2 regions of the Rummeliibacillus sp. NPDC094406 genome follow, and region 1 is predicted to be linked to the other one. Evidence: riboswitches for the same ligand, from Rfam matches in the RefSeq annotation. Region 1 holds a riboswitch; the other holds the start of a gene.

The links. A riboswitch is a leader RNA that binds a small molecule or an ion and turns the genes downstream of it on or off. The one in region 1 is predicted to bind FMN.
Region 2: it holds a riboswitch for FMN, as region 1 does, so the genes downstream of both, ribE (riboflavin synthase) here and ACIQ4I_RS05260 (ECF transporter S component) in region 1, are expected to answer to the same signal.

The regions. Positions count from the first base shown of each region.
Region 1 covers NZ_JBIWGZ010000002.1:103,500-120,089, forward strand. Annotated here, with positions in the region: gene ACIQ4I_RS05225 (enoyl-ACP reductase FabI) at 1-605, shown strand, start outside; gene ACIQ4I_RS05230 (NAD(P)H-dependent flavin oxidoreductase) at 676-1,686, opposite strand; gene ACIQ4I_RS05235 (C40 family peptidase) at 2,149-3,360, opposite strand; gene ACIQ4I_RS05240 (metallophosphoesterase family protein) at 3,624-4,202, shown strand; gene ACIQ4I_RS05245 (LysR family transcriptional regulator) at 4,312-5,193, shown strand; gene ACIQ4I_RS05250 (hypothetical protein) at 5,283-5,579, opposite strand; gene trhO (oxygen-dependent tRNA uridine(34) hydroxylase TrhO) at 5,666-6,616, opposite strand; gene ACIQ4I_RS05260 (ECF transporter S component) at 7,282-7,866, opposite strand; FMN riboswitch at 8,032-8,169, opposite strand; gene ACIQ4I_RS05265 (ATP-binding protein) at 8,364-10,163, opposite strand; gene ACIQ4I_RS05270 (response regulator transcription factor) at 10,156-10,872, opposite strand; gene ccsB (c-type cytochrome biogenesis protein CcsB) at 10,984-12,171, opposite strand; gene resB (cytochrome c biogenesis protein ResB) at 12,168-13,841, opposite strand; gene resA (thiol-disulfide oxidoreductase ResA) at 13,858-14,388, opposite strand; gene ACIQ4I_RS05290 (pseudouridine synthase) at 14,511-15,242, opposite strand; gene ACIQ4I_RS05295 (D-alanyl-D-alanine carboxypeptidase family protein) at 15,821-16,590, opposite strand, start outside.
Region 2 covers NZ_JBIWGZ010000001.1:281,262-297,851, reverse strand. Annotated here, with positions in the region: gene ACIQ4I_RS01390 (DUF4352 domain-containing protein) at 1-308, shown strand, start outside; gene ACIQ4I_RS01385 (general stress protein) at 1,037-1,546, opposite strand; gene ACIQ4I_RS01380 (SMI1/KNR4 family protein) at 1,805-2,605, shown strand; gene ACIQ4I_RS01375 (hypothetical protein) at 2,884-3,036, opposite strand; gene ACIQ4I_RS01370 (hypothetical protein) at 3,224-3,637, opposite strand; tRNA gene ACIQ4I_RS01365 (tRNA-Thr) at 4,149-4,219, opposite strand; gene ACIQ4I_RS01360 (DUF4395 domain-containing protein) at 4,334-4,765, opposite strand; gene ACIQ4I_RS01355 (TcaA NTF2-like domain-containing protein) at 5,295-5,912, shown strand; gene ACIQ4I_RS01350 (ABC transporter substrate-binding protein) at 5,968-7,068, opposite strand; gene ACIQ4I_RS01345 (ABC transporter ATP-binding protein) at 7,093-7,872, opposite strand; gene ACIQ4I_RS01340 (ABC transporter permease) at 7,877-8,698, opposite strand; gene ACIQ4I_RS01335 (hypothetical protein) at 8,977-9,378, shown strand; gene ACIQ4I_RS01330 (YpzG family protein) at 9,462-9,614, opposite strand; gene ACIQ4I_RS01325 (hypothetical protein) at 9,729-10,142, opposite strand; gene ACIQ4I_RS01320 (hypothetical protein) at 10,622-10,900, shown strand; gene ribH (6,7-dimethyl-8-ribityllumazine synthase) at 11,491-11,958, opposite strand; gene ACIQ4I_RS01310 (bifunctional 3,4-dihydroxy-2-butanone-4-phosphate synthase/GTP cyclohydrolase II) at 11,971-13,161, opposite strand; gene ribE (riboflavin synthase) at 13,180-13,818, opposite strand; FMN riboswitch at 14,183-14,313, opposite strand; FMN riboswitch at 14,493-14,623, opposite strand; gene ACIQ4I_RS01300 (hypothetical protein) at 15,001-15,747, opposite strand; gene wecB (non-hydrolyzing UDP-N-acetylglucosamine 2-epimerase) at 16,398-16,590, opposite strand, start outside.

The DNA.
Region 1 (16,590 bases):
ATATGCAACCACTTGTGGTGCAATGTGATGTAAATAGTGATGAAAGTATTCAACAAGCATTCCAAGAAATTGGTGAAAAAGTTGGTACAATTCATGGAATTGTTCACTCAGTTGCATTTGCACATGCAGAAGACTTAAAAAATCGTTTTATTGAAACATCTCGTGAAGGTTACGCATTTGCACAAGATACGAGTGCTTACTCATTAATTGCTGTTGCTAACGCTGCAAGACCTTATATGACAGAAGGCGGTTCAATCGTTACAATGTCTTACTTAGGTGCTGAACGAGTTCTTGAAGGTTATAATGTAATGGGTGTTGCAAAAGCAGCTCTAGAAGCTTCTGTAAGATACTTGGCTTCTGATGTTGGTGCTGATGGTATTCGTGTAAACGCCATCTCTGCAGGTGCAATTAAAACACTAGCAGCAAAAGGTGTGCCTTCTTTCAATCAGATTTTAAACAAAATGGAAGAAACTGCACCACTTAAACGTAATGTTACTAATGAAGAAGTTGCCAATATGACTGTTGTTATGCTAAGTCAATTATCTAGTGGAGTTACTGGAGAAGTGATTTATGTAGATGGCGGCTATAATATTATGGGTGTATAAGATTTCAAAACTGAAATTCATTTAAAAAGGAAAGGCAAAACGCATCATTTGCCTTTCCTTTTTTTCTATTTTATTTTGTTAAATGGTCAACAATTTCTTGTACAGACCCAGCTTCAACTAAATGTAAATTCCGTCCAGCCCACATTGCCATCAGGCTATAGATATCTAATTCCTGAGCTCTTCTACGAATACTCATAGTTAGATCATTCTGGTATGGGTAAGGAGCAATTTTATTGCCTTCCATGAAAATCATAAAATCATTTTCAATACCTCTTGCTAATTTACCTGAATATACTTTTGTTAAAGCTGTTATATCTTCTTCAGCTCTTAAAATTTGTTGTTTATGGATTTCAGGTGCTCCGCTTTCTTCACTTACCAGAAATGCTGTCCCAACCTGAACAGCCTCCGCACCTGCTTCTAATGCTGCTTGAATTTGGTCTTTCGTAGCAATCCCCCCTGCTGCAATCACAGGAATGGTTACTTTCCCTCTTACGCCTTCAAGTAAATCATGTAAAGAAACTAATTCTTCCGGGTCAATAAACGAACCACGATGACCACCTGCTTCTTCTCCCTGCATTACAACTGCATCTAAACCATGTTCTTGCACTAATATCGCTTCCCCAACAGTTGTCGCAGTTCCGATTGTATAGATTCCATGTTGTTGAAGTTTTTTTACTATAGCATCAGTAGGCAATCCAAAAGTGAATGAGCATACTTTTACATTTTCTTCAATTATGACATCTATTTGAGCATCAATATCAGATGTTGATAGAAGAGCACCTTCATCTGGAATCATTAATTTTTTTCGATAGGGTTTTAACACATTATAGGCTTCTTCTAGTTCTTCTTTTGTAGTATCCACTTCGTTTGGTACAAATAAATTTACAGCAAAAGGTTTTGTTGTTGCTTCTTTTACTTTTTTTATAAATGCTCTCGTAACTTCAGCGCTTAAATATCCTGCACCTATTGAACCTAATATCCCTGCATTTGCACTTTCTATAACCATTTCGGGAGTTGTAACGCCAGCCATTGGCGCTTGTATAATAGGATACTTCATTTTTAATTTTTTCAATAATGACATCTATTTTCCTCCTCTAATAACATTCATAAGTTATAATCACTTCTATTGATCATGTATAAGTTGCATTTATTCAACACTTTACCTTAATTAGGGAACAATCCAAACATCTTATATTACATTGTATTTTCCTATTTTCAAATTTCTATATTGTACAAAATATCCATTATTAGTTTAGCAATAACAACTGAGTTATGTCTATTTTGTGAACCATCATAAAATAACATTTTTTTGCATATGCCTTCCCAGGCTTGTCTTCAATCTCCTAAGCCACTACGTTCCTTCAAGCTTTTTCCGTAGTACTCTGCAGTGAATTAACAGAGCTTAAACACCATTCGTTTAAAGAAGAATGGAATGTTCATTGAAGTTACGTTTACAAAAAACTACTTCTCATTTTATATAATGATGCAAAAAGAAAAAGCCTTCGAAGAGAAGGCTTTTTACTATTAATATAAAGAAAGATTACTAGTTTACACCAGAAATTCGACCGTAGCCAACTAGGTATTTATTCCACCAGTCTAGTGATTCCACAACAACACCATTATTTTGTGCATCAAGCATTCTTCCGCCACCTAGGTAGATCCCAACATGCGCTACACCGGAGCCATAACTAAAGAACACTAAATCTCCAGCTTTTGCTTCACTTGCACTTACTTTTTGTGTTGCCAAATATTGTTGTGCTGCTGTACGAGGAAGTGATACACCAGCTTGTTTAAATGACCATTGAGTTAAACCAGAGCAGTCAAAGCCAGTTGATGGATTACTTCCTCCCCAAACATATGCGCGTCCTAGGTATTTGCTTGCTTCGGCAATTGCGCTTTTTGCAGAGCCTGATCCTGAAACACTAGGTGCTTGTTGATCACTATCCGTTACTTTAGCACCACTTGTACCATTACCAGCATTACCAGTATTACCTACACTATCAGTATGGATCGAATTACTAGTTTTACTTACAGAAGCTTTTTCCAACTTTTTGGCTTCTATAAACTGTTTTTCTTGTAAAGCTTTCAGACGTTTTGCTTCTGCTTCTCGTTTTTTACGTTCTTTTTCAAGCTTTTCTTGTTGTTTTTTTGTAGCAATTTGCTCTTTTAATTTTAAAGATTTTGCTTTATTTTCGACTTTTTTGGTTTCCAAACGATTTTCTTCATCTTGCATTTCTTGGAATTGTTTTTGTAGTTTTGCTTGTTTTTCTTGTAATGCTTGTTTTTCATCTGCTAATTTTGCTTTGTCTGCTTTGTCTTCATTTCTTAAATCTTGGTCTGCATCTAAAACGGTTTTAACAGCAATAACTCGACTTATTCCATCTGAAAAACTATCCGCACCTAAAACAGCTTCAAGATATGGATCTAATGTATTATCTTGACCTTGGTATGCTTTTAAACGATCATTAATGATTACTGAACGTTCTTTAATTTTCTTTTCAGTTTCGTTAATTTCTTTATTTGTTTTGTCAATTTCATTTACGGTTTTTTCATATTCTTGTTGCTTTTTGTCGAGCTGTTTTTGCAATTTTTTAATTTCTTTATTTAGTTTTTCTATCTTATTATCAATTTCAGCTTTTTTTTGGATCATCTGTGCTGATGTTTTAGCATCTACTTGTATTGGTTCAGCAGTATACATAAAGCCACAAGTTAGTGCTAGAGTAACAATTGCTGAACGACTCCATTTTGAACTCATTTTCAATCTAATTCAACTCATTTCTATTAATTTTTTCTATGTACGGTTTCTATATTCTATTTTATAATAGCATGAATCATATATTTGTATAGTCTTTTTCTCCTGTTTTAACAGAAGCGTAATTGCTGTTACATTTTTGTCATAATGTGTTATTATTATTTTTTGTTCTACATAATACTACATTTTCCTTCAGCCAAAATCTTTTCGAACAGTTTATTTTTGTGATAAACTCTTACATATATTTGGATGAAAGGACTGTTCTTATGCAATATGCACTACTCGGCGATCTCCATTCCAGCGTATCGGATACAAAAGCTGTACTAGCCGATATTAATGCAAATGCTGAAAATGCTGCAATAATTGGACTCGGCGATTTATATGAATGCAAAATTGGGAAAAAGAGAGCAAAAGAAATTGTTGGTATTACTTTAGATGAAGCAGCCGAACTTTCTGATGAATTCACGCGATTATTGCAATTTCCATCTGTTAGAGGAAACCAGGAAGAAAGAATTATGAATGTAACAGGTTTAGATACTTTTTTGACCTTACCAGAATCACTAGAAATTGAAGGTGCAGAAATTATTCATGGCCACCAATTTAAGTGGTCATCCGATTGGAAACCATTTTTAGAACAAATTGAAGCACCTATCGTTTTCTTCGGGCATAGTCACGATGCGGCGCTTTATAGAAAAGGGCATAAAAAGGAATTTCAATATGGACAACCAATTCATTTAAAGAAGAAAAAATATGGAGTCAATGTTGGTTCTGTCATTGAAAACCGCGAATGGTGTTTGTATGATTCAGATGAAAGAACAGTTACATTTATGAAAGTACAGTCATAAGCACTGGGGATCATCCCACAGTGTTTTTTTATTGACTTAAAGAAGTTTGTTCTTTATGATTGGAACCAAAATGATGCAAAAATGGCATGATTGAAGGAGAGAATTATTAATGGAATGGCAACAGCTAGAATACTTTCAAGTACTAGCGAGAATTCAACATATGACAAAAGCCGCTGAGCAATTGTCAATTTCCCAACCAGCACTTAGCCGCTCAATTGCACGTTTAGAAGACGAGTTAGGTGTCCCTCTATTCGAGAGACAAGGACGCTCTATTATTTTAAATCGTTATGGAGAAATATTCGTGAAACGTGTTCATAACATAATGCGTGAATATCAAGATGGTCTGCATGAAATCCAAGAGATTGTAGACCCAAACCACGGCGAAGTTTCTCTTGGCTTTTTACATACACTCGGAACAAATGTCGTACCAGATTTAATCATGCAATTTAGAAAACAACACCATGATATTCATTTTACTTTGAAGCAAAACCATACCCATCTTCAGCTTAAGCAACTGCAATCAGGCGAACTCGACTTATGCTTAATCGCTGAAATGGAAACAGAAAAGCCGATTCAATGGACAGAACTTTGGCGTGAAGAATTATTTGCTATCGTACCCATTTGGCATCCTTTAGCTACACATCGAACAATTACAATGAAAGAATTAGCAAATGAATCATTTATATTATTAAAAAAAGGGTATGCGTTAAGAGTTCAATTAGATGGCTTATTCAAAAAAGCACACTTTGCCCCAAAGATTACCTTCGAAGGAGATGAGGTAGCAACGGTTGCTGGTTTTGTAGCCGCCGGACTAGGCGTTTCTATTTTACCAGATGGCGAAGAACTCAATCCAAAAAGGATTGCCAAAATACACATAAGCGACTTAAAACTTGAGCGTGTAATCGGTATGGCTTGGTCTGAAGGTCGATTCCTCTCTCCAGCGACTAAGCAATTCCAACAATTCATTCTTGATTATTTCAAAGATAGTTAAAGAAAATCCTCTTCCAGCAAATTTCCGGAAGAGGATTTGTTCTATTTTATAGAAAATATTGTAACATCTTTATCAAACTTTATATTGGACTACTCAATGAAAATAGTCACCTGATTACCATCAAAATTAGATAACCATTCAATACAATCAAATTCTTCGATATCGAAGTCATTTGTAAATTTATCTCCACCATAACCATCTTTACCTTCAAAATAAAAAATTCCAGCAATTCCATTTACCTTTTTTTCAACATTAGGCAATTTAAAAGTTACTAACACTTGCTTTCCGTCATAAGGATTGAGTTTTTTTGCTAGTGGTTCATCATCTAAGAATAATAGGCTCGGGCCCTTCATTAATTGAAGGTGTAATTTACCTTGTATAATCATACTCTCTATCCCTTCTCAACCAGCTCATAAATAGTCATTAGAAAAGCGAACTAAGTCCCATTGCTTAGCTCGCCCTACTAATTACATTAGTCGATTGTTTCACCAATAGCTGCTAATCGATCTTTTACTTCTTTTTCAGATAAGTGATTGCGAGCAATATATCGATTACGTGGGTGCACTCTACATTCATGTGTACAACCACCTAAATATTTTTGTTCATTTTCCTCAGTACATAGGATTTGCTTATTACATTCCGGGTTTGCACAGTTAATATAACGTTCACATGGTTCCCCGTCAAAATGGTCATGGCCCACAATAACATGTTCAACCTGGTTAACGGGTACAGCGATTCGTTCATCAAAGACATAACATTGGCCGTCCCATAATTGTCCTTTTGCCACTTCATCTTTTCCGTATGTGACAATGCCACCATGGAGTTGGTTAACATTTTCGAATCCTTCTCGCTTCATCCAACCTGAGAATTTTTCACAACGGATACCCCCAGTACAATATGTTAGAATTTGTTTCCCTTCAAATTGTTCTTTGTTTTCGTGTATCCACTCTGGTAGTTCACGAAATGTTTGAATATCTGGTCTAATCGCTCCTCTAAAATGACCTAAATCATATTCATACGTATTTCGTGCATCGATAATAACTGTATTGTCTTCTTTCATTTTTTGATAAAATTCAGCAGGTTCTAAGTAAGTACCCGTCAATTCATGTGGATTTATATCTTCTTCTAATTCAAAGTTAACTAATTCTTTTTTAGGGCGTACATGCATTTTCTTGAAAGCATGACCTTCTACCTCGTCTATTTTAAAAACAATTCCTTCAAATAAAGGATCTACCTTCATATATTCCATATAACTATTCGTTTGCTCCACCGTACCTGAAATTGTTCCATTTATACCTTCAGATGCTATTAAAATACGACCTTTTAATTCTAATGATTTACAATAAGCTAAATGCTCTGTTGCAAATCTTTCGGGATCATCAATTTTTGTGTAAAAATAATAAAGTAAAACTCTATAATTCATATTTATCCACCTATCCTATAATATTTGCAAGATATTTGAGATAGACTCTAATTTCAGTTACTAAAATCGAAAATTATCATTGCAGATTTTATGCTTCAATACATAAAATATCTAACAAATTATATATGTAATCATAGTAATTTGCAAAAATCTTGCCTAGTAAATGAGGAAACAGTTCACATTCAAAAAATGGCTTTGATTAATAATGCTGTTGATATTTCATCAGTTGCGTTACAGGAGATCACTTTCCCGCAGGATTCAGCGCCTTTCATTCAATTAAAATGCTATAAAATCAACAATATCTTTTAACAAAGCCTAAAAAATAAATTCTTTGAATATAACATTAAACCATCCAAGGTAACTTATTTTATTTTTCGGAATTATTCTTTCCCGGGAAATAAATAAAAAATGTTTGATATAAAACACGAACATATATGAGCCTTATTATATGCCATATCTAGTAGAACATTGTCTTTGAAGCAGAAAATGGGGAGGCCTCGGAAATGCAATCGTATTTTTATACTAGAAAAACATTTATAACATTGACTTACTCATATATTTTAATAATCTACTGACAATCTTTTTGAAGAAATACATCCTAAAGGCTGGCAAGAACACTAATCAAAAAGGCTATCCTTAAAGGATAGCCTTTTAATCTAAATATTTTATTCATTTATAAATTGTTTACGTTGTTTCACAATCCATTTTTTTAAACTTGAGAATAGTAATAGCATAATTGCAGTAATTATAATTCCTTTTATTATATTGAAAGGTAAAATACCTGTAACAATTGAATTTCTAAGAGCTATACCTGTTTCAGTTGGTACATTTAAGAAATAATTATACATTGGCATAAAAAGGTAATAATTCAATACACTCATACCAACTGCCATTGTTAATGTACCAATAACTAGACCTGTTGTTAAACCTTTTGCACTTGATAAACGTTTATATATGAAGTATACAGGCATGATAAATAGAATACCTGTTGTAAAGTTTGCAATTTGTCCTACTGGAACACCTGTCGGACTACCTACATAGAACCAGTTTAATATGTTTTTAATAAATTCAACAACGATTCCTGCTACTGGACCCATCGTAATTGCAGCCATAATAGCTGGTACATCACTAAAATCGACTTCTAAAAAGCTGGGAAATGGAGGTAATGGGAAATTAAAAATCATTAATACAAATGATATACTACTTAACATCCCGATTGAGACCATCTTTTGTAATTTTGTGTTTTTCATTGTTTTCTCTCCTTTTGCCGATTCACTTCAAAAAGAGGAAAGGTCCGGAACCTATAATATGCAAAAAAACCCTCAAGCTTTAACAGCTTAAGGGAGAATTAGGCATAGTCAAATAAGCGTCCATCAGTACTATAAATAAAATATATAGTAAATAGACGACCGTACCTTCACCTTCTCCCATCCAGACTATACTGTCGGCCTTGGAATCTCACCAAGTCCTGCCTTACGGCTCGCGGGCTTAAGAGTAACGCATTAATCTCTAATACCGCCGATCGGGAATTTCACCCTGCCCCGAAGATGAATCAATATGATTTTTTTATACAATGTAACTATATAAAAAAAATAGCGCTTTGTAAAGGTTTTATACTTATTTTCTATAGAAAAATTTGGTATTTCTATAAATATAGAACACTTTTAAATTAAGTATAGATGAATTGAATACAAAGAGGATGCCAAAAAATCTTATAAAAGATTATTTGACATCCTACATCCCAACTTTAGACTTTTGATTTTTCTTGTTGTATTTCAAGGGGTAAATAAAAAATAAAGTTTGTCCCCTTATCTACTTCACTTTCAACTTTAATACGCCCTTTATGTGCCTCCACAATATTCTTGGCTATAGCAAGTCCCAAACCAGTACCACCTTTACCTCTTGTTCTTGCTTTATCTGCCTTATAGAAACGTTCAAATACATACTCTAAGTCTTCTTTTGGAATTCCTGCACCGTTATCTTTTACTTGAATTCGCGCATAAGTAACTTGTTGATCCACAATTACTTGTACACTTCCATTTTGCCCAGTATGACGAATAGCATTATCTATCAAGTTCGTTAATACTTGTTCAATTCGATCTTCATCTATACTAATTCGTATTGATTCATCGAAAGTAGATGAATAGGTCAACTCAATATTTTTTTCCTTTGCAGCCTGAACAAATTTTTGGGTAATTCGTTCAAATACAGGTGTGATAGGTACTAAATCTTTATATAAAGTGATATTACCAGATTCCATACGAGCAAGATCTAGTAAATCGGTTACAAGTCGTCCCATACGTTGAGACTCGTCATAAATAATACGTATCATTTCATTACGTTCATCTTCACTTGATACAACATCATCTATAATGGCTTCACTATAACCTTGTAACATTGCTATAGGGGTTCGTAATTCATGTGATACATTAGCGATAAAATCTGATCGAAGCTTGTCTAAGCGATGTTCTTCCGTTTTATCTCGTAATACGGCAACGGCTCCCCGTACAGAATCTCCGCTATAAAGTGGACTAATTGAAATCAAGAAATACGTGCCATCCAACTCAAGTTCTTCCCGTAATTCTTCTTCCAAGTCAATCACATGCTCTAACATATGAAAAATTTCTCGAGGAATTGGACGTTCACTATCAGAGCCTTTATTGATAAACCATTTTTGTAATAATAACTCTGCTGGTGGATTACTTAATATGACTGTACGATCACTGTTGAATGTTATCACAGCATCTGTCATAGATGTCAGAATGCTTGAAAGTTGTTCTTTTTCTTGATTTATAACTTCCATATGATGCTTTAATTGACGCCCCATTTGGTTAAATGCAGTGCCTAATTGACCAATTTCATCATTTTGTAATACAGGAACTTTTTTATCGAAGTTTCCTTTTGCTAACTCGAAAGCAGCCTCTCGCATTTTACGTAATGGAGATGTGATTCGAGTTGATAAAAAGAAAGCAAAGAAAGTTGTTAGTATAAACGCAATCGCTGCAGCTAAAAAGACAATTTTTGTTGTCTCATTTGTTGTACGATGTATTGCATCAGGACTTTGATAAATAAAAACAACACCATGATTCATTTTATGAGCATTTAATGGAAAGGCCATAACTATATAGGATTCTACATGATCCTTTTCAGTTGATGATGGTAGCATCATTTCTTTGACTACCGGTTTATTTGAAGTAAAAACTTGATTAAATGATTTTTCACCAATAATTTTATCCTTAATCTTATCTTGGTTTAGACCTTCTTGAAGTGAAAATGCTAATTTACCTGTTTTATCAACGATTACTGCATTAGTTTCATCACTCAAAATATCGCTGATAATCGATTTTGTGGATGCTATTGACTCATGATCATCTACAATCCTTGCAATTGTAGTCGCTTCTTGGCGAAGTAATGCCTCGGATTGTTGGGCATGGTATTTAGATAGAAATTCTAACATTAATACTGTAAAAACAAATAATACAAATGAAACGAGAAGCAAAATGGTTACCCATAGCTTCCCGACAACACTGTTCCATATTCTAGTCATTGACTACCTCAAATTTATAACCAACGCCCCATACTGTTACAATCATTTTTGCCGCATTTTCAGATACACGATTTAGTTTTTCTCGTAAACGTTTTACATGCGTATCAACAGTCCTTAAATCTCCGAAGAAGTCATAATGCCACACTTCTTTTAATAATTGCTCGCGATCAAATACTTTATCAGGTGCCTTTGCTAAGAAATATAGTAATTCATATTCTTTTGGTGTTAAATTTACTTCTACTCCATCAGCAGAAACACGATGTGCATCATGATCAATAGTTAAATGTGGGAATACCACTAAGTCTTTAGAAGATGATGAAACGGAAATCGGCGAAAATGCAGCAGAACGACGTAAAATAGCTTTCACGCGTAATACTACTTCTCTTGGGCTAAATGGTTTTACAATATAATCATCAGCGCCACTTTCAAATCCCTGTACTCTATTTGCCTCTTCACCCTTAGCAGTTAGTAATATAATAGGCGTTGTTTTTTGGTTACGAATCTCTTCACAAGCTTCTAAACCATCTTTCTCTGGCATCATGATATCTAGAAGAATACAATGATAATCATTAACCAGAGCCTTTTCTACTGCTTGTTCACCATTTTCTGCTTCTTCTACTTCATAGCCTTCTCGTTCTAAATACATTTTTAATAAACGACGAATACGATCTTCGTCATCTACCACTAAAATCGAAATTTGTTCAGTCACAATTATGCCTCCCAGTATTCTATATATTTATTGTACAATCAGTAATAAAAAATGAAAAGAAAAGAAAAGCCTTTCCCTCATATCAAGGAAAAGACTTTTATTCGTAATTCGTTATCCTGCATATGAGTGTAAACCTGCGATGATTAAGTTAACTGCTACAAGGTTGAACATAATAATGACAAAGCCAATTACAGCAAGCCATGCAGATTTTTCACCTTGCCAACCTTTTGATAAACGTAAGTGAAGAAAAGCTGCGTAAAATAACCAAGTAATTAAAGCCCATACTTCTTTTGGATCCCAGCCCCAGAATCGTGACCAAGCTTCTTGTGCCCAAATCATAGCAAAAATTAATGCCCCTAATGTGAATACTGGGAAACCAATTAATACTGAACGATAACCAATTTCGTCTAATAATTGTGCATTTGCTCGTTTTGCAAGTGGTTGTACCATACGTGAAATTGGTTTACGTAAGATTAATCGAATTAAACCATATAATATAGTACCAAAAATAATAGACCAAACTACAGTTGTTAATTTTTTTGCATTAACAACAGCAGGTACTTCTGCTAATGGTTCCATTTTACCTGGAGATTTTAGTTCATACTTGTGCATACCAAATAATGCTGGGTTGTTATAGGTGATTTCTTGTTGTGCACCGTTTTTATCAACATATGTAAAATCTGCTTTATATCCCATTAAGTTGAACGTTGATGAAACGATTACAAAACCAATAACTAAGACTGCTGCATACATTACTACTTCTAACCAAATACTACTTTTTGTACGCTTAGTTGTATCAACTTTTTTCAACAAATAAATTAAACCCGCAACTGCACTTATTGCTAAAATTGACTCACCAATCGCTGCAGTTATAACGTGGATATATAACCAATAACTTTTAAGCGCAGGAATTAATGGACTAACTTCACGTGGGAACATACTTGCATAAGCAATGATTAAAATAGCAATCGGCAATGCAAATAGCCCCAGAGCAGGTACTTTATAAATAAAGTAAATTAAGATAAATGCGCCGACAACAAACATACCAAATGCTGTTGTAAACTCGAACATATTACTTACTGGTGCATGTCCAGCATAAATCCAACGCGTAACGAAATAACCTAGATTAGCGATAAATCCAATGATCGTAATTGTAATCGCGATTTTACCCCATTTTTTATTGGATACAGATGCATCTTGTTGTGCACCTTTAACTGCTCCTCCAAAAAATAGCGTAGCAACTAAATACGCGATAAATGCGAAAAATAGTAAAGAGCTACTAATATCAATTAAACTCATAAAGTATAGTCACCTTCCTTTTCTTTCTCTTGATCTTCTTGATTATCCTGATCCTGTTGGTCAACCCAAACGGGTAGGTGAGCAAATTCAGTTACTATGTCTAAATCTTTTTTCATACTAAACCAGTTTTTGTTTGTATGTGCAGCCAATAAAAGGCGCCCATCTTTTGTTTTTTGAAGCCATAAACGACGATGACTCCAATAAGATCCCATAACTACACCTATCATAAAGATTATACCGCCAAGTGCCAGAACAGGAAGTGTCTTATCTTTCCGGATAGTTAACCCAGATACATTACGTGTTTCAACATTTGCGAATTTCATTTTATATTTTGTTGTACCAAGTGGTTCTAAAGTTTGTCTGATTGCAACGAAACTCGTTTCACCTTTTGGCGTTTCAGGTGTATACATTTTGAAGATAAATGCTGGATTGTTTGGTATTGGTGAATCAGATTGTGGCTCACCATTATCAAATCCAGAGAATGTTGGATAATAACCTTTTAGTTCTACCTTTGTTTTATTACCTAAATCATATACTTTTTTAGGATTTGCTAAATCTATATTCACTTCGCCTAGAGATTTCCCTGTTTTTTTATTGATTAAGTTAAAATTCATTGCTTTGAGCTCATTTAACCGGAAATCCATTTGGTAAAGTGCATAGCCATCATATTTCAGTGGGTCATTTACTTTAATTGAGTATTTTTCTAATTTTTTTAAATCTTTTGTATCTCCTGCAACACTTACGTCTTTTGCTTTGTATAAAACAACATCAGTTTGATAATTTTTCGCTACAGAGTTGACTGCAGCTTTGGATTGATTGAATTCTTTTTTTTGCTCATTTTTTTTGTATGTCTCGAAGGTGAATTTATTACTATGTAGGTAATAACCTTCCATACCTGGGATCGATTCAGTTTCACCTTCACGAATCCATAATGATTCATCGATATAAAAACCAGGCATCAAGCGCAACATAACACCGAAGAGGAATATGATTAATCCTATATGATTGATATATGGACCAGAACGAGCAAAGCGGCCTTTTTCTGCAAGAAGGACTCCATCTTCTCTGCGAACTTTGTATTTTAGTTCTTTCATTTTCTTTTCAGCTAAATTTAATGATTCATCTGCTTGTTCTGAAGTCATCTCTTGTTGACCAAAAATCCGTTGACGTTTCATGAAACTTTCATGACGTTTTACACGTTGGTTTTTTAACGATTTATAAAGTGGAATGCCACGGTCTATGCTTGCAACAATAATTGAAATAGCTAGTAATCCGATTAATGTTTGGAACCACCATGAACTATAAATATCGGTTAACCCTAAGTTATAATAGATTTTACCAAAGGTTCCATAGTTGTCGATGTATGCTTGTTTTACATCTTCACCTTGCATTACATTTACATAAACAACCTGAGGTAAAAATGTACCAATAGCTGCTGCTACCAAGGTGATTACAATTAACGAGACACCAATTTTAACACTTGAGAAGAAGTTCCAAATTTTATCGATAATTGTTTTGTTATACGTTTTCGAACGAATCGCTCTTCCTTCATATCGCATATCAACGATCTTTTGATTTTTTTCTTCTTCTGTAAGAGGTCGTCCACATTTTTCACATAGATGCGTTCCTTCGGGATTAACATGACCACATTCGCAAGTTATATTTTTCATCCTTTAGAACTCCTTCTTATGGTTTAATACTTGTAAGGTATTTTTTAATATCTGTTTCCGTCATTTCTCCAATGATAATTTTCGCTATTTTGCCGTCTTTGTCTATTAAAACTGTAGTTGGTAATGGATCTACGTTATAAGCCCTCATAACACTTTTTGTTTTGTCAAGTAAAATTGGAAACTCAACACCTAGCTTATTTGTATAGCTTGAAACTTCTAAATCAGATTCAGCGATATTAATACCTAATATTTGAACACCTTGGTCTTTAAATTGTTTGTACTGATCATTAATAGCTGGCATTTCCTTTTTACATGCTTTACACCATGTCCCCCAGAAATTCAATAAGACGCCTTGGCCCTTATAATCTGATAATTTATGTGTATTACCATTTAAATCTACTAATGAAAAATTGGGTGCATCGTCGCCTACTTTTAACAGTTGTACGTTATCTTTGTTTGCAGTTGTGTACACAGTGTAAACGATTGCTGCGACTAGAACGGCTAAAATGATTAATCGTAAATATAATCTTTTTTGTTTTTTCTCCATTGTTGAAGTAAAGCCCCCTTAATCACTACAGAAACAATCCACTCTATTATAACAAATTTTGGCTTATTTACTTAAATATATATGAATGGTTTGTGAATCTTTTGTAACATAAAGAGTAAAATCTAGCCGATTTTACCCGTTTCTGAAAGAACACGAAGTTGCTTTACTTCATGAGCTGTTAGCTCACGCGACTCACCTGCATTTAAACCATGTAGTCCTAAAAATGCAAATTGTTCACGTTTTAGCTTTTCTACTGGGCATCCAATCGCTTCAAACATTCTTCGAACCTGTCTATTACGTCCTTCGTGAATTGTAATTGCAATAATAGATTTTCCGTGTTCACGATTTGATGAAAGTACTTTTACCCGAGCAGGAGCCGTTTTACCATCTTCAAGCATGATTCCTCGTTCTAATTTTTTCAAATCTTCTCTTCTTGGTTCCCCTTTAACTTTAGCCACATACGTTTTATCAATGTTATAACGTGGATGCGTTAATAAGTTTGAAAAATCGCCATCATTCGTCAATAATAATACACCTGAAGTATCGTAATCCAATCGACCTACCGGGAAAATTCTTTGCTCTACATTTGGGAATAAATCTAATACTGTTTTACGACCACGATCATCTGAAACTGCTGATATTACGCCTCTTGGTTTATATAATAAATAGTAAACCTTTATTTCTTTTTCAATTTTAACTCCCTCTACTTCGATTGAGTCTGAAGCAGTAACTTTTGTACCAAGCTCTCGAACCACTTGTCCATTCACTTTTACTTTACCTTCTGTGATTAATTCTTCTGCTTTTCTTCTTGATGCGATTCCTGCGTGAGCAATCACTTTCTGTAGTCTTTCCATTTGGTCACCTCATTAAACTTTATGCTATTAGCCTTCAAAAATTATTGCATATTTTTTCTAATAATAAAAGTATTAGAAGCTGCACTATTACTTTTGGTTCTTAATAAATCCATATATTCACATATCACTTCTATTTCTGAACAAGCGCGCCACTTTAAATGTAAATGCTCTGTTAATTACTTCTGTTGATTTTTTATCCACAGTCAAGCATGCTAAATACTAAACCTTATGACCAATCGGATTGGCTCACATGATTCAATACTCAATTGCTACGCTTTCATTTTTAAGAAAAACTTTCTCGCGCTTTTATAAGGCGTGTTGGACAATTACTATTCCTTTCAAATCTCAACAATTCGATTTAACATCGCCAATATAGAAAAAGGGACTGTCCTAATAGTGAATGAATAACTCATATAACTCACTATTGAACAGCCTACTATTTTTTCTGCTAGGGACCCCGCTAAGCGCACAAACCGTATGAGCCAACTGAGTCTGTCTCATACGGTTCGTTCTCGCGCTTTATGCAAGTCGAGGTGCTAATTTAATTAATTTCTTCTACTATTTTAAGCAGTCCCCTCTTATTTCCAAATCATATGAACAGGCTCATCAATCAATGGCTGTCCATCAAGATAAAATGACCAAATTCCAATATCACCTTGTGCAATCCGCGGCATTCTTAGGATTGATTTCACTTTTTTCTCTTCTTCCTTAGAAATTAGAGCATAAATAGGGTGCTCCAATTCAACTTGTAGATCATCTCTTACTTGATATAATCCCTGTTTTGCCAATAATCTTTTATCATATTTTTGGAAAGCAGTTTCTGCAAATCCTGAATGAACTTGCCAGTCATTTGATTCATTCAATGTTACTACAATAACTCGCTTACCATCTTTTTCAAAATACGTTGCAAGTGTACGGCCAGCAACTTTTGTAAAACCTGTTTTTCCGGCAATTGCATATTTATTGTAGTGTAGAAGTTTGTGTTTATTTTTCCAAACCGTTGGATTTTGTAAATCATTTTTGTAATATTTTGTGGTAGCTATTTTACGGAAATTTTTTTCCTGCATTCCAATTCTCAACATTTGAGCTGTGTCATATGCAGAGGATAAATGCTTGTCATCATGCAAACCTGATGGATTTTCAAAATGCGTGTCCCATAATCCATACAGTAACGCATAGTCATTCATCAATTTGACAAATCCACCAACTGAACCGCCTACTTCTTCTGCAATTGCTGTTGCAGCATCATTTCCTGAGCGCAAAAGTAAACCATTAAGTAATGTTTTTAACGTAGTCTTTTCACCTTCAACAAGGTATATTGATGATCCCTCACTCAATGTTGCTTTTT
Region 2 (16,590 bases), on a different contig from region 1:
TTGTAAAACCTGATAAAAACATTAAACCTCAAAATGGAAAAGTACTTCAACTGAACATAACAGTAAAAAACTCTAGCAAAAATAAAATATATGTAGATTCAAGTCATTTTAATTTATACAAAGGTGATAAATCTCAAGACGAATACTATGGTGGTAAAACACCTATTTCTGGAGATATAAACAAGGGGGAAAAACTTTCAGGTATCATCAAATACGACGTATCTAAAAATGGTACTTATAAATTAATTTACACTCCTACATTTAGTTTAGATCATAAAGAAATAAAATGGAAAATTGACGTAAAATAATAGTCATCTAGGCTACCGATTAAGGTGGTCTTATTTTGTTTAGGCAACTAATTATTTATTAACTAAGGCTACGGTAGGAGCAAATAAAGAACTGCTTCTTTACTATCTTCTTAAAATGTCATCATTTATTGCACTTACATCTTCACATAAAAAGACCACCTGTAACAGCTTTGCTATTAGTTACTTCCCTACTACCTAATACCAGACTAGAATGTGAAGTTAAGCTCAATCCTCAAAATGTTTCATACTTTTTCGACTTTAATTTTCGATTTCCAACCACATTTACATGTTCGTTCAAAAGTTCCTAATTTACCATTGTAGCCCATCGAACCAAGATTTGTGCTACTTCCTATGCTATTACTTCCACATTCAGGACAGGATTCATAATCTCTAACAAGTTCTCTGACCAAGCTCAAACTGTTAAGTATTTCATCCTTATATATAAAGCTCAAAATTTCTCTCCTCCACTTATTGTTTAAAATTGCGTTCACACTTTCATCATATTCATTCATTCGTGTAATTTGTGCATGTTTCTTGTATATATGCCCATATGTAAATTAATGAATACGCAGTTCAAATTCAATTCACATTACACTAAGTTAACGCAAAATGTAACTTATTATAAAAATCACGATAATAAAAGGAAACGCTTTAGATGGTAATCTCTTCTCTTGGCTTAATGGCATAGCAACCTAGATTCAACTGTAAACCTGATTTGTTTTATTATTTCACTCTTTACTCATTTTTTCCAGATCTTTACTAATAGAAGACTTTTTTAGTCTTTTGTTTTTTAGTAAATATTCAATATCCATCCGATTATCGTAAGAAAGCTGAATGTAGAAATAGTTAACGTATTCTAATATCGCAAAAATATAAAGAAACCCACTAATTGGTGATAAATTATTCCATTTTATATAATCAACGATAAATCCAAGTATTGGCACAAGTAGCAAAACTGTGTTTATTGTTTTGAAAAGCTTAAACATACGTACGATTTTAAAGGGGGTATTCACTTTATTTTCAGTTCGTATCCTCTTCCATTTTATGTACCAATAATACGCTCCTTGAAATAAAAGGAGGTCAAAAAAAATAAATGAAAACCAAAACGAACACAATGAATACAAATGAAATTGCGGATACTTGCTATTAAAAAAGTAGCTTAGAAAAATAAAAAGAATCCCAGAGATTAATTCACCTGTATATAAATATAAAAACCTTTTTTCTAATGATTTTTTCATTCATTATACCTTCTTTATTTAATTTTATTAAAACACTTCCTCCCTTTACTTCATTAAAAGTAAATTCTTTTCTTTACAGATTATTCAACAAATATTTCCATTCACCCTATTAAGCTGTCATTTTAATGGAATGGTACTATTCGTACTACTTGTTAAATCCAAAAAGCACCCTATGTATGCCTGCTAAGTACATATTACAAATTTTACATTATAATATATTTATGATTATTAGATTATTCTATAGATGGAGGAAATTGTATGGTTAAAATTTGGGCAAATAACCCTGAAGATACATATAAATTAATAAAACTAAAAGAATCCAATATTAAAAAGGCTGAAAAAATTTTCGGCATTAACTTACCGAAAGAATATATAGAAATTCTTAAAGATCAAAACGGAGGGGAAATTATATACAATGCTTTCCCAAGCCCTATACCTACTGCATGGGATGAGACTTCTAGATATATTGATCATATTTTTGGAATAAGTAAAGATCCAGGAATATTAGATACACCTTATTATATACAAGAGTGGAAAATGCCTGAGAATATCGTACTAATTAGTGGGGATGGGTCAGAATGGATTGCTTTTGATTATAGAAATACCAAAACAAATCCGCCTATTATTTATATTAATAATGACAGTAACGAAATAATAACTGTAGCTGACTCATTTAGTGAATTTGTTTCAATATTATATACTCAAGAAAATACTGGAATGTCTTTACTCGAACTTTATGAGGCACCTCAAACATCTCAACAAGAGGTAGAACAGTTTATTAATGAAAACAATATCGGCGAAATTATTGGTGCAATAAATCTTATTAGTCATGACATAGATGAAATGGATCATATAGATTTAAATTGGTATACTGATAAATTAATACAGCTAAGTCACCATAATGTTAGTGATGTCAGAATAGCGGCTGTTAAAGCAGCAATTGTATTAGAATACTTAATAGACAAAGACATACTAAATAAAATAATAAACATACTTAAAAATGATTCCGATATCGATGTTTTAAATTTTATTGAAATACTACAAGAAGAAATGAGGTAAGATTAATATTTTTTCACCAATCACTTATTAAATTAGATAAATTAAGCAAATCCCCCCTTGGAAAGGGGGGATCCAAGCATATAAGCCGTGTATTACAGGTCAGAGTCTCAAGAACTGTCTCGGAATTTTATTAGTCCCCCATTTTGAGTGGTCCATATTCAAGGAGGACTAATGCATGTAATTACTTCTGTAAACTATCACAATATTAATCTTTCGCGAATATACTATAGTTTCTATTGCCTCATCTTAACTTAATCTAAAGTTATGTTAGATTCGGTTTATCTTGTTAACGCATAGTAGATTACATAAATCCAACTTAGAATACCATGGAATATCGCCCACAAAATCGATTTGTTTACACTCCACGAAATTGCTATCGCTAAAGCTGAACCAAATCCAATGCCTGTTTTTACAGTTTCTTTCTTCTCCAACCTATCCCCCCCTGATTTATCTACTGCATTTTATTCATTCACACTCTCGAATACTCGTCAGCACAATTTGAGCGTGTTTGTTATATATATGCCCTGTTTTGTAATCTAACTCATTTGCAATCACTTCAACGTTATTCCTTTCAAAGATAAAAAAAGAAACACCCGCGTATGAGAATGTTGAATCTTACTATTCTTCTTCGTTTCTGATTGTAATTCCTGCCATATTTAAATACTGCTCATACTCATCGCTTACTTCTGTATAGGGTTTATTAATGATTCTTCCAATTTGTTTCTGTTTTCGTGTAATAGTCAAATCATTTAGCCGAGGACTTGGAATAATCATTCTATATCCATCGACTGCAACACCATAAAAAGATTCGATACTAGCCCCGTTAAAACATAAATTATATCTATTAAAATAACCCTTTTTATCAGGATAACAGTTCAACCATTCATTCTCATATGATTCATCAGGTTCTCTATCACTAGCAATACTGATTCTAATATCATTTATATAGTTGTATCTACCTAGATCATCATCATATGTCCAATCAAACTTATCAGAGTTAATAATTTCATCTAAAAATTCTTTAAGCTTCATTCTAAATACCTCCCTATTATCTTTATAATTCGACATATAGTAATATATTCCTTTTATTACTTATAATTATAAAAAATCAATAAAGAGTAATCATAACTGCTATGCTACACTAAACTAATGGTGGCTCATATCCTGGAAAAACTAGATATTTTAGAAATAATTAAGTAACCAATATACACACACGCATGCCAGTGTCTTACTGTATCGTTCTACAAGTGCATAATATATTTCTGAAAGATTAGGACACAAAGATGTACAAACTACTCTCAACACTTAAAATCATATTATAAAAGAGTTCAAAAACCGTGATAACAGCGTTTATCATGTGTAACGTTGTGTGTAATGTGTAACAAAATGTGTAATATGATCATAAAAGTTGGAATTTTTATCTAAATTTCAAATAATAAGCATAAAAAAAATACAGATAATCGTTGTTATTCCAACGTTCATCCGTATTTTTTAAACCGTTATAAGGCTCTTTCGTATTAATAAAGATCAATTAGCTATATTATGCCGAATAAGAGAATCGAACTCTTATCAATGGATTACGAGACCACCGTTCTACCATTAAACTAAATCGGCATTTAGATGATAGATTGTTTATCAGCTACAGGAGTTATTGTAGCACTTTTCAGGGAAACATGCTAGGGTTTAACTTTAGTAATATATTAATTCCCCTTTTACTACATCATAATTTTATGAATGAGTAGCTTTTTTTAATTTGTAACGGAATTGATTCAATTGGAAAAAGATAAAGCAGCCAATACAAAATCCTAGAATTGCAATACCAGATGCAATTGCAACCATAATTGTAAAAATATAACCCATTGCTGGTTTTTCTAATTCAAATCCTATAAAACCAAGAACTAAGCAACTTATGGCAATGCACGAATTAAATTTTTGTTGAATGACATCTTCAGGAATATATTCAGAAAGCTTTTTCTTTAAAAATAATCGTGCAAATTTCATTAATGGATTAAAATTGAAAAATAATCCTAATAAATTTGCAATAAGTGGTATTAATAATATTAGTGGTTGATGAAATATCCATGTAGCTATTGTACTTAATAAAATAGTCCATTGATTAACGCGAACTAGAGGTCTTGGAATAGACACTGGTCTTTGCATTTTAAAACCAACCTTTCGCATAAGAATTATATAAATAATACTACTTATTATGAAAAATCGAAAGGCTTTTATTTTATAATTTTTATTTTTTCTAATTCCAAATATTTCTTTAATATTCGAGTTAATTTCATATTTCGATGTTTTGATATAAAACACGAACATTAAATGAGGCATTGTTTGTGCTATATCTATTAGAATATTGTCTAGAGCGGAAGATGGTGACTCCTGCGGGAAAGCGAGACAGGTGAGACCCCGCAGGGAACGAAGTGAGCGAGGAGGCTCAACGCTCGCCCGCGGAAAGCGCCATCTGTAGCGGCATATTAAACAAATAGTATATTTGAAGTATATTCCGAATTATTGGATTGTACATTTAGATAATATTCGCGTTTTTTGTCTAGAAAAGTATTTATGAAATTGATTCATTCATAAAATAAATTACTTTACAATAAAACTAATACCTTCCATACTATCAACTTTGTAACAAATACCTTATAATAATAGAAAATAGTTTGTGAAAGAAGGTACTGAAATGAAAAAATGGAAGCTCATTTGTTCAATTTGTATAGCAGCTTCACTAATAGCCGCATGCAGCAATGATTCAGAAAAAACTTCAAAAGAACCCGCAAAAACAGAGGCATTTACTACTGAAACGCATAAGACGACTCAATCAAATAAAACTGATCAAAGTTCTACTTCTTCATCTTATAGTCAGCAACCTGAGAACTCGTCAAACAAGCCTATTGTTTCTGGACAAAAAATGACAGATATTGAAATACAAAAACTTAGCGATTTTATTGCAAAATATCCAGTTGAATATGCGAAGGCTGTTGAATCAGGTGACTTTACTCCTTTAGCAAACGAATACATTATGCACGACACAAAACTATACGAAGACCTTTTAGCAGAAATCCCCAAAAAACATAAACAAGGTATTCAAGAAAAAGTAAATAAAGTTGAAATTTCATCCATCAAACGTGATTCAGACACTGATTTCACTGTTAATACAAAAGAAGTCATTGCCAAAACACAAAATAGCAAGAAGGATACAAAAGTATTCCATCGCAAATATAAGGTCTATTACAATTATGTTGAAGGCAATGATGCACAAAGTTTCTTCCAAATTTCTGAAATTAAAAATGTAAAATAATCTTATCCATAACAAAATGGAGTAAGCACATTCGCTTGCTCCATTTTTTCATACTCTATTTATAGCTACCTAAAATCTTAATAGCTTCTTCAGTAACAGATGTATCAATCGCTTTATCAAAGTCGAATTTACCTTGAGTAGCACCATTTGCTTTGTACATTTCATACTGCTTTTTAATATCATCTACACGCATTTTTCCATCTGGATCAAGCCCAGTCACATTTACTTTATCCCATATTGCAGGATCTTTTAATGCTGTATATTTTGTCATGATATTGACGACTTCGGCTTTTCCTTCCCCTTTAGTGAAAGCATCGTTGTAATCACGTACACCTTTTAAATATGCAAGCATGAAGCGTAGCGATATATCCTTTTCATCTTTCATAAACTTAGGTGAAGCTAAAACTAATGCAATTTGTGAATCTGGTGCAAAATCAGTCGCATCGCCAAAACGGGTAAGAATTCCTTTACTAACACCTTGAGCAATCAATGGTTCAATACTGAGTGCTGCATCGATTGATCCATTTTCCAAAGCACCAAGCATGCTACCAAAATCATTCATAATAACTGTCTTAACATCCTTTTCTGTTAATCCAGCATGTTTTAACATCAGTTGATAGATATAGCCATCAATAGAGTTCTTTGAAGAGATTGCTATTTTTTTCCCTTTGAAATCTGAATATTCTTTAATTACATCTTTCATCCTGTTCCCAATAACGAATGTGAAATAGGATTTCCCTGGCATGTTGTGACCTTTATCCCCTACAATTTTAACGTCTATTCCTTGTGCGATGGCATTAAAGAATGACGCTGTCGATACCCCGCCCGCAATATCTACTTCACCTGCTGCAAGTGCTGGGAGCATATCATCACTATTTGCAAATTGTGCAAATTCTACCTCAATATTATAATCTGCAAAGTAGCCTTTCTCATTTGCAATATAAAAACCCGCTCCGGAGGCTGCCCCATCTTCGGCAATGACTACTTTAGCTTTCTTTTCTAATGGTGCTAAATCCCCTGATTTATTATCCTTACTTACTTCATTGTCAACTTTATTATGATTAGTCGTAGTTGTACTCTTATCAGTACATCCAGTAATGACCATCGCTAGTAATATGAATGGTATCACAAGCCCCCGTTTCAACCATTTCCCCATTCAAATCCCCCTTTATAAAACCTGTTACTTTCTAGACTTTTGTACTTCTTCATGTAAATGCTTTAATATATCTATAAAGTACTCCGCAGTTTGTTGATTAGCACGAATCTGTTCGATATTCCGTGGTCTTGGTAAATCGTTCTTAATTTCTTTTATGATTTTCCCAGGCTGTGCACTCATTAATAATATACGATCGCTTAGCAATAAAGCTTCATCGATACTATGTGTAATAAAAAGTACTGTCTTCTTCGTTTCTTCCCAAATGGATAATAATTCTTCTTGTAGAATGAATTTATTTTGTTCATCAAGTGCTGCAAAAGGTTCATCCATTAACAATATTTCTGGATCATTTGCAAACGCACGTGCAATACTAACACGTTGTTTCATACCACCGGATAACTCTTTCGGATATAACTTTGAAAACTTTTCTAGACCAACTTTCTTTAAATAGTAATCCGTTCTTTCTTTAATTAAGTTGCTAGGTAAATGTCTCATTTTCAAACCGAACGCTACGTTTTCCTCAACTGTTAACCAAGGAATAATCCCTCTTTCTTGAAAAACCATCGATTGAAGAGGTCGATCTTCCTGTCCCTGCATAATTTCGAATTCACCAACACTTGTTGTTTCCAGTCCCGCCAAAATTCTGAGTAATGTTGTTTTCCCGCAACCACTTGGGCCTACAAGACAAACAAATTCACCTTCTGAAATATCTAAAGAGACTTGATCTAAAGCTGTGACACTACTATTTTTCTTATAAAAAGCTTTCGTCATATTTTTGATAGATATTTTCGTTTGATCTTCCATTGTCTCACCTCCAAGGAAGAATTTTCTTCTGAAGATATCGAAGTATTAGTGAAAATAGATAGCCAAAAAATGAGATGAGTATGAGCCCAACAAACATCTCTTTAAGCAAAAAGGCTTTATAGGAGGTCCAGATTAAGTATCCGATTCCTGAAGTTGCCCCCATCATTTCAGCAGCAACAATCGTTAAAAGAGCAATTGCCTGCCCCATTTGAATGCCTTCCATCATAACAGGTAAAGCACCTGGAAATGCAATCTTAAAGAAGAAATCCTTTGAACCAGCCCCATAGTTTCTAGCTACATCCAAGTAAATGGAATCAATGTTGATTACTCCTGCAGTAGTGTTAATAACGACTGGGAAAAATACACTTCCAGCGATTGTCACTACCTTCGATAGATCACCGATTCCAAATAAAATGATTATGATTGGTAACAGGGCTAGAGTTGGAATTGGCATTAGTGCCATAACGATTGGTGAAATGAAATGCCGAATAGGAGAATATAATCCCATTAATAATCCGATGACTACACCAGGGATAACGCCCAACAAAAAGCCAGCAAATATCCGGTATAAAGAGATCCAAATGTGATGAAATAATTCTCCACTTACTGCCATACTAAAGAAAGTGTGTAGAATTTCAGTTGGTGGCGGGAAGAAACGGACATCAATCAAATTTGTTCGAGATAAAAACTCCCATAAAAGTAAGAGAAAAATAGGTGAAGCGATCGTAAGCATCTGCTTCATTCGTTCATTTAACAGTCTTTTTTTCCATTCCTTTTGTTCAATTTCGACAGGGTTATGGGTTTTAGTTATTTTTTCGTCCCTCATTCTTCACCACCTCTTCAATAAAGGATATGTATTTTCCCTCTAAAGTGTGTCGATTGCCTACGAATAAGGATAAAAAATTGGCAAGTAATTAATCATTTCTAAATACATTCATAAAATAATTTCATATGATTTCAATTTTCAAATAAAAAACCAAAACATAATGTTAATAAAATATATATTTTCATTACATCTTATTTACTTAGTTCTTAAGTATCTATATAATGAATACGTCACATGACTTTAATCATATAAATATAGATTGTTTAGGGGTAAAAAGAATGAAATTAGATCGAGATATTGTTTTTTTAGAAAAAAGTATTGCAAAAAGCGATTATGCTTCTGCCCGTACTATTATTGAGAACAACATAGAAAAACTATCAAGTCCTCGAATTCGCTCAAAACTAAGTATGGAAGCATTAACCTTCTTAAATTGTGTTATTCAATTAAATGATAAAAGAAATCAAGATTTATTTTCTAGAGAAACGCAACTAATTATTAGGCACATAAATTCTTTAGCTTATGACTGTAAATTTGCAGAGCTTAAATCTTATGCTTTTTTACAAAAAGATTTATTATCTAATCCTAGAATTTATAATTCGTTATGTGAAGATGCAAAGATATTCCTACCAAAGCCAAAGAATCTAGAAATGCAAGAAGTAGCAGCAGTTAATAATATGTAAGGGAAAAATGGAAGAAGTCACATAAGTAGTTTTAACTACTTATGTGACTTCCAAGTTGATTACACCTTATCCGTACACGAAGATTAAAATTGTCGAGCTTTCGCTTCACTTTTCAAAATACGATTATGAAGAGTCATCTCCGACTGTCCATTTACCTGAGATTTTGAATGTTTTAACCTAGTCCAGAGCTGATGAACTTTTTGAGATTTTGGATCTAAATGGTCCGGTTTTCCCATTGCTTTCACCCTCCTGATATCATGTCGGATTTCATAAGTGAAATCTTAAATAGTATCGCCTAAGCTACGGTTTTGTATACCTCTTGTTAAATCATTTAAAAGGAAATTTCAATGTTAAACTTTCACACTATCCAGCAATACATATCCAAAAACAATACCAGCAACTGTTGTTAAAGTTATCGTTGTATCACCTAACAGAAAAACTTGCTTTGAAAATAATAATTCTTCTCCTAATGATGAATATACTAAGTAAGGTAACAATGCAACATAAAGTACTGGAAATGCAATAGCGATTAACTTTACCCAATCAAAACTCCACTTCTTTTTCCCTTTTTTCTCAATTAAAAAATTAGGTAATCTTAACAATATACCAATAATTATAGGAAATACGAACGAAAATATCATTATTGGTAAATCGTTATATGATATTTCTTCTTCCTTACCTAAATATACTCTAAATCTTAATCCAGAATATATTCCTATCCCAATTATAGCTACCCACATTAAATAACTTATGAAGCGTTTCATTTTCAATTCCCCCTAAAGGAACTTATTCTCCGCTTAAAATTTCTCTTTATTAGTAACATTTTCCTGCAAGTTGCAATTATTTGCAATTATTTTTAGTTAAAATCAAAATAAAAACCCGGAAAATTAATTCCGGGTCTGATTTCACTTTTATCCTTTACGACGATTAAATTGTTTTGCATTCTGCTTCAATACTCAGACCTGATCCACGGGACTTCACTCCGTTTCTTATTAACTGAGAATTTTTAACGATTTAATCTTTATTTAGAGCTTTTGTGCTCACCTGGACTTGGTTCACCCATAGGATTAACCCCTCCTGATCAATAAAGAATATCTTAAGTGAAATCTTTAATAGTATAGCCTAATGTACGTTTTGTATACCTCTTAATAAAATTATTTTATAAGAAAAGTTCTTTCTATAGGGAAATTTCAAAAGTGCATACTTTCGCATGAATAAAGCAAAATAATTTTGAGGTGTATCTATGTTAAATAACACCAAAATTACTCTTTGTAGAATTTGTATTGTATTATGCAATTTAGTTATAGCCCCTTATTATTATGCTGTAGAATCAAATGAGGCTGAAATAAAAAATTTAGAGAAAAAAATTGAAAATCTTCAAAAACTATTAAAGGAAAAAGAAAGACGGCGACTCCTACGGGAAAAGCTTGAGCTGAAAGCCCCGCATGACGAGGAGATTGAAGCCAAGCCCGTGGAAAGCGCCGTCTGTAGCGGAGCATACAAATATGAACGTTGGAAATAAATGTATTGAAACGTTCGTATTTAAAAACCGAAAATGGATTTATGAAAATGATTCAATTTGCAATTATTTATAAAACTCCAAATAAAAACCCGGAAAATTAATTCCGGGTCTGATTTCACTTTATCCTTTATGACGATTAAATTGTTTTAGCTTTGCATTTCAACTCAGACTCTTTACGCGGGATTTTAAGCCGTGTCCATCACCTGAAATTTAACTATTTAACCTTTACCCAGAGATTGTGAACTCCCTGAGATACCTGAACTATTTTGTCTGGTTCACTCATTGGATTTTCACCCTCCTGATCATTCTAGATGCAGTAATATAACTTTATCCTTCATGATGATTAAATTGTTTTGCATTAAGCTTCATTACTCAGACCTGATCCACGGGACTTCACTCCGTTTCTTATTACCTGAGAATTTTAACGATTTAATCTTTGTTTAGAGCTATAGTGCTCACCTGGACTTGGTTCACCCATAGGATTAACCCCTCCTGATCATAAAAGGATTTCTTAAGTGAAATCTTTAATAGTATAGCCCCAGCAATCGTTTTTATACATTTTACTTCAAAAAGTTATCGTTCATTTTAAATTAATCGAACATGCGGCTTAAATTAGCCATTTCAATTGCTGAAACCGCTGCATCATAACCTTTGTTTCCTGCTTTTGTTCCAGAGCGTTCGATTGCTTGTTCAATATTTTCTGTTGTAACGATACCGAACATAACTGGAACTCCTGTATTTAATCCTACGTTAGCAATACCTTTTGCTGCTTCATTACAAACATAATCATAGTGAGAAGTTGCTCCTCGAATAACAGTTCCTAATCCTATAATGGCATCATATTTTTTTGTATCAGCCATTTTTTTTGTAATAAATGGTACTTCAAATACACCTGGAACCCATGCTACATCGATATCATCTTCTGAAACGCCATGACGTTTTAAACCGTCCATTGCACCGCTTAATAATTTTGCAGTTAAAAACTCATTAAATCTACTTACTACAATTCCAACTTTTAAGTCAGTTCCGATTAATTGTGCTTCAAATGTTTTTGCCATTTCCATTCACTCCTATGCTAGTATATGTCTCATTTTTAATTTTTTTGTTTCTAAATATTTTTCGTTTTCTGGCTCTGCTGTAATTTCTACTGGTACGCGGTCAACAACTTCAATGCCATATTTCGTTAATCCTTCAATCTTTGCAGGATTGTTTGTCATTAAACGTATTTTTGTAATACCTAAATCGCGTAGCATTTGAGCACTTAAACCATAATCACGCATTTCTGCAGCGAAACCTAAGTGAACATTTGCTTCAACAGTGTCATAGCCTTGTTCTTGTAACTCATAGGCTTTTAGTTTGTTAAGTAGTCCGATTCCTCTTCCCTCTTGACGCATATATAAGACAACTCCAGTACCTGCTTCTTCAATCATTTCTAATGATTTGTGGAGTTGCGGTCCACAATCACAGCGTTTTGAATGAAAAATATCTCCGGTTAAACATTCTGAGTGAATGCGTACAAGTGGTACTTCATCATCTTGTGGATTTCCTTTTAAAATAGCAAGGTGTTCTTTATCATTTAATTGGTTTGAATAGCCAATCATTTGAAATTCTCCAAATGATGTAGGTAAATTTACTGAAGCTACTCGCTCAATCAATTGTTCTTTTTCATAACGATAGCTTATTAAATCAGCGATAGTTACGAATTTTAAGTTATGCTCTTTAGCAATATCGTGCAGATGTGGTACTCTTGCCATTTTTCCGTTATCAAGCATTATTTCGCAAATGACACCTGCAGGATCTGAACCACAAAGTTTAGCAAAATCGACTGCAGCTTCTGTATGCCCTTGTCTTTCCAATACACCATTATCTTTTGCTATTAAAGGAAATACGTGTCCAGGTCGACGGAAATCAGAGCTTTTTGCTTCTGGGCTGATCAATTGTAACATCGTTTCGGAACGTTCATACGCACTGATCCCTGTTTCAGTCGTTTTGTAATCGACACTAACCGTAAATGCTGTTTGGTGATTATCTGTATTATTGTCAACCATCGGATTTAACTCAAGATGATTTGCTAATGCTCTAGACATTGGCGTACAGATTAAGCCACGGCCATATTTCGCCATAAAGTTAATATTTTCAGGTGTTGCAAATTCGGCCAACACTAGAAAATCCCCTTCATTTTCACGTTTTTCATCATCAACAACAATAACTATCTTACCGTTTTTTAAATCTTCAATTGCTTCTTCGATTGTATTAAACATTTCAATACACCAGCCTTTTTAAAATCCATTTTCATTTAGAAAATCCATCGTTATCGTTGAATTTTCTTGTTTTCGATCCAAATGGTTGATCACATATTTTCCTAGTAAATCATTCTCAATATTTACTACATCATGTTCTTTTTTTACGCCTAATAATGTTAGATCAAAAGTATGGGGAATAAGAGATACTGTCAGTTGAGTTGGCTTGACATCGAAAATCGTTAAGCTGATGCCATCGATTGTAATAGAGCCTTTTAACATACAAAACTTGCTTAACTCTTTGCTTATTCCTATATCCACATAAACGGCATTTGCAAATTTTCTTTTTCTCAATATGACTCCTGTACCATCCACATGCCCAGATACGAAATGACCTCCGAATCGACCATTTGCGGGCATCGCTCTTTCTAAGTTTACATATTGACCAATTTGTAGAGATTGGATATTTGTTGCTTTTACTGATTCAGGCATGACATCCACTGTGAATTGACTATTTGAAAAAGAAATGACAGTTAAGCAAACTCCATTAACTGCGATACTGTCACCAAGATGGACATCTTCTAGGATTTTTCTTGATTCAATCGTTAGTTGCATACTATTTGTTGCACTTTTTATTGCCTTAACTTTCCCTAAATCTTCTACAATTCCTGTAAACAAATGTAACACCTCATTTCAAAACAGAAGTAATCTTGATATCTTTGCTAATTATTACGTATTTGTCCACATAGCTTAATTTTAGTAAGATTGCTTTTTTTCAAAGGTTTTTCAATACTTTTTCTATGGATATAGTAGGCTTTTTTAATTAGACAATCTCATTTCGAGTTTGTTGGAAGTTTTTGATCATTACTTCCGATTCATATAATAGTCAGCAGTCAATTTACCCCTCCATTTTGGATATTTTAACCAAAAAGAAAACTCCTAAAGGAAATTTACCTAAGGAGTTTTCGGGAGAATATGTAGTAAATGGTATCACTAAATAAGCCTATTGAAATTAATTTTTCAAAAGCTTCTACCATTGCTCATTGTCCTTCTCCCATCCAGACTATACTGTCGGCTTTGGATTTACACCAAATCCTGCCTATAAAAGGCTCACGGGCTTAGAATTGCTTCATCACCGTCGATTGGGAATTTCACCCGCCCCCGAAGGACTACGTATTTTAAATTGTTAATGGTTTTCTAAAATTTAAGCAGAATACTCTCTAGCATTCAAAGCTTAATAAAAAAGAAAACCCCATAGATTTTTCTCTACGGGGTGGATTGGAAGTCTGTTTATTTCATCATCAAATAAACCTATGAAATACAATAGTAAATCATAAGAATTTAACGTTCCATACATCCTTCTCTCATCCAGACTATACTGTCGGCTTTGGACTTACACCAAATCCTGCCTATAAAAGGCTCACGGGCTTAGAATTGCTTCATCACCGTCGATTGGGAATTTCACCCGACCCCGAAGGAATTATTCATCTATGCGCAAAGTATATCACTTTTAATCTGAAAAATCATTAATAATTTATTATTTATTTTCAATTGAGTTAATTTCATAAGTACTTTTCTAGTTAAAAAATACGAATATTTCCTACATAAACAACTCAATAATTCGGATAATATTCTATTTCTATAATTACTTAGTATGCAGCTCCAGATGGCGCTTCCCCCAAAGAGTCACCCTCTTCCGCTTCATAGACAATGTTCTAATAGATATTACATATAAAAATGGACCATTTAATTTTCGTGTTTTTCATTAAATCTTCGAATTATGAAATTAATTCAATTTATAAAAATATATTAAAATCAGCTGCGAAACTCTATTAAACCAATACGAGTAATCATTAAAAGCTAAACTACTCTATTTGAATTTTCATAACGTTTAATGACTACTTTATTTAGGTTATCATGTCGTTTAATTAAGACACTGATCATTTGATGCCATTTTTTACATTGCTTAGATGCTTCCTTGTATACATCCGAATCTTTTTCCACTGGTTCCTCAGGTTCCAAAAATACATACTCAATAATTGGGTTGGACAAATCATCAACTACCACTTTTAAACTTAACTTAGATACTTCTTCAGAGCTCTTTTCTGTTGTTTCTTCAGATTCCTCATCTGAATTATCTTTCAAACTATTTTCTGGTTCCATAACATATACTAATGAATTTCCGCCACCGTCAATTAATGATCCTCCAAGTAGTCCACCTCTTGAGATTAATGCTATTTGATTTCCATCTTCTTCAATGGCTGTTTCATAAATTTCATTGAATAAATATTCCCTTACTTCAAAATCAGAATCTGTATCTTCTCTTTTTGCAACAAAGAATGTTTGCGATGCCTCTCCTATGAGTAATGCATTTAAATAATCTGAAGATACTGTAGAATGACTATGCGGATATTCTTGCAACATTTCTTCTGTTTCCTTTTTAATTGCCTCTTCTCTTCTCATCTCTATTAATTTAATCTGATATGAGCCCCATTTATACAATAAAATTGAAATGAGTAAACAAAGAAACTTGGTTCCAAGTGTTGAAACGATAAAAGTTAAAATAAAGAATAAAACACTTGTAAAAAATATTAGTAAGAGATACATGAGCAGACCACCTTTTTAATAGATCACATAAGGATATTAATTTATTTCATCTAAAATACTATGCCTTAATAGAAATACTATTCGGTGTCTATATCTTTCATTCTTATTTTGGTTAGTTTTTTTAAAGAAAAATGCGTTTTACTTAATTACTAATAGATTTCTTCAAAAAGGCAATCAAAGCTGAAACTATTGAATTAAAGTATAAATAATTCAGGTTTAATGATTGGGTGGTCATTTAACTTAAGTTATTGCTAGATTACTTTCGCTCATTACAAATTTGAAAAGGCAATACGGTATGGTGACCGTATTGCCTTTCAATTTGAGATTTAAAACGATAAGTTTTAAGAAGATTTATTTGTAATTTTTATTCATTTGAATCAATTTCATAAATCCGTTTTCGGTTTAAAAATACGAACATTTCAACACATTAACTTTTAATATTTAGTTTTGGATGTTCCGCTACAGACGGCGCTTTCCACGGGCTTGGCTTCAACTCACTAATGTTCGTATATTTCAGATAAATTTTGCATTATTAAATTGATTCATTTTCCAATCTTTTAGTTAAGAGGAAATGATGCTTGTACTATCATTTTACGGAAAAGTTCTGCAATATGAGATTTTTTCCTATATTAACTCTTATATTTTTATATTCAATTGAGAAGCTTTTCAATATTTTTATGTAAACTAGTGTTTTCCAATCTTTCGAAAGGGCTTGGCATAGATTCGCTTTTCTTAAAATGATATAGTATCGATTCCACAATTCTTTCTGAAGCATGTCCATCACCATATGGATTGGATGCTTTCGACATCCTTTCATATTTCTTTGAATCCGTTAGTAATTCT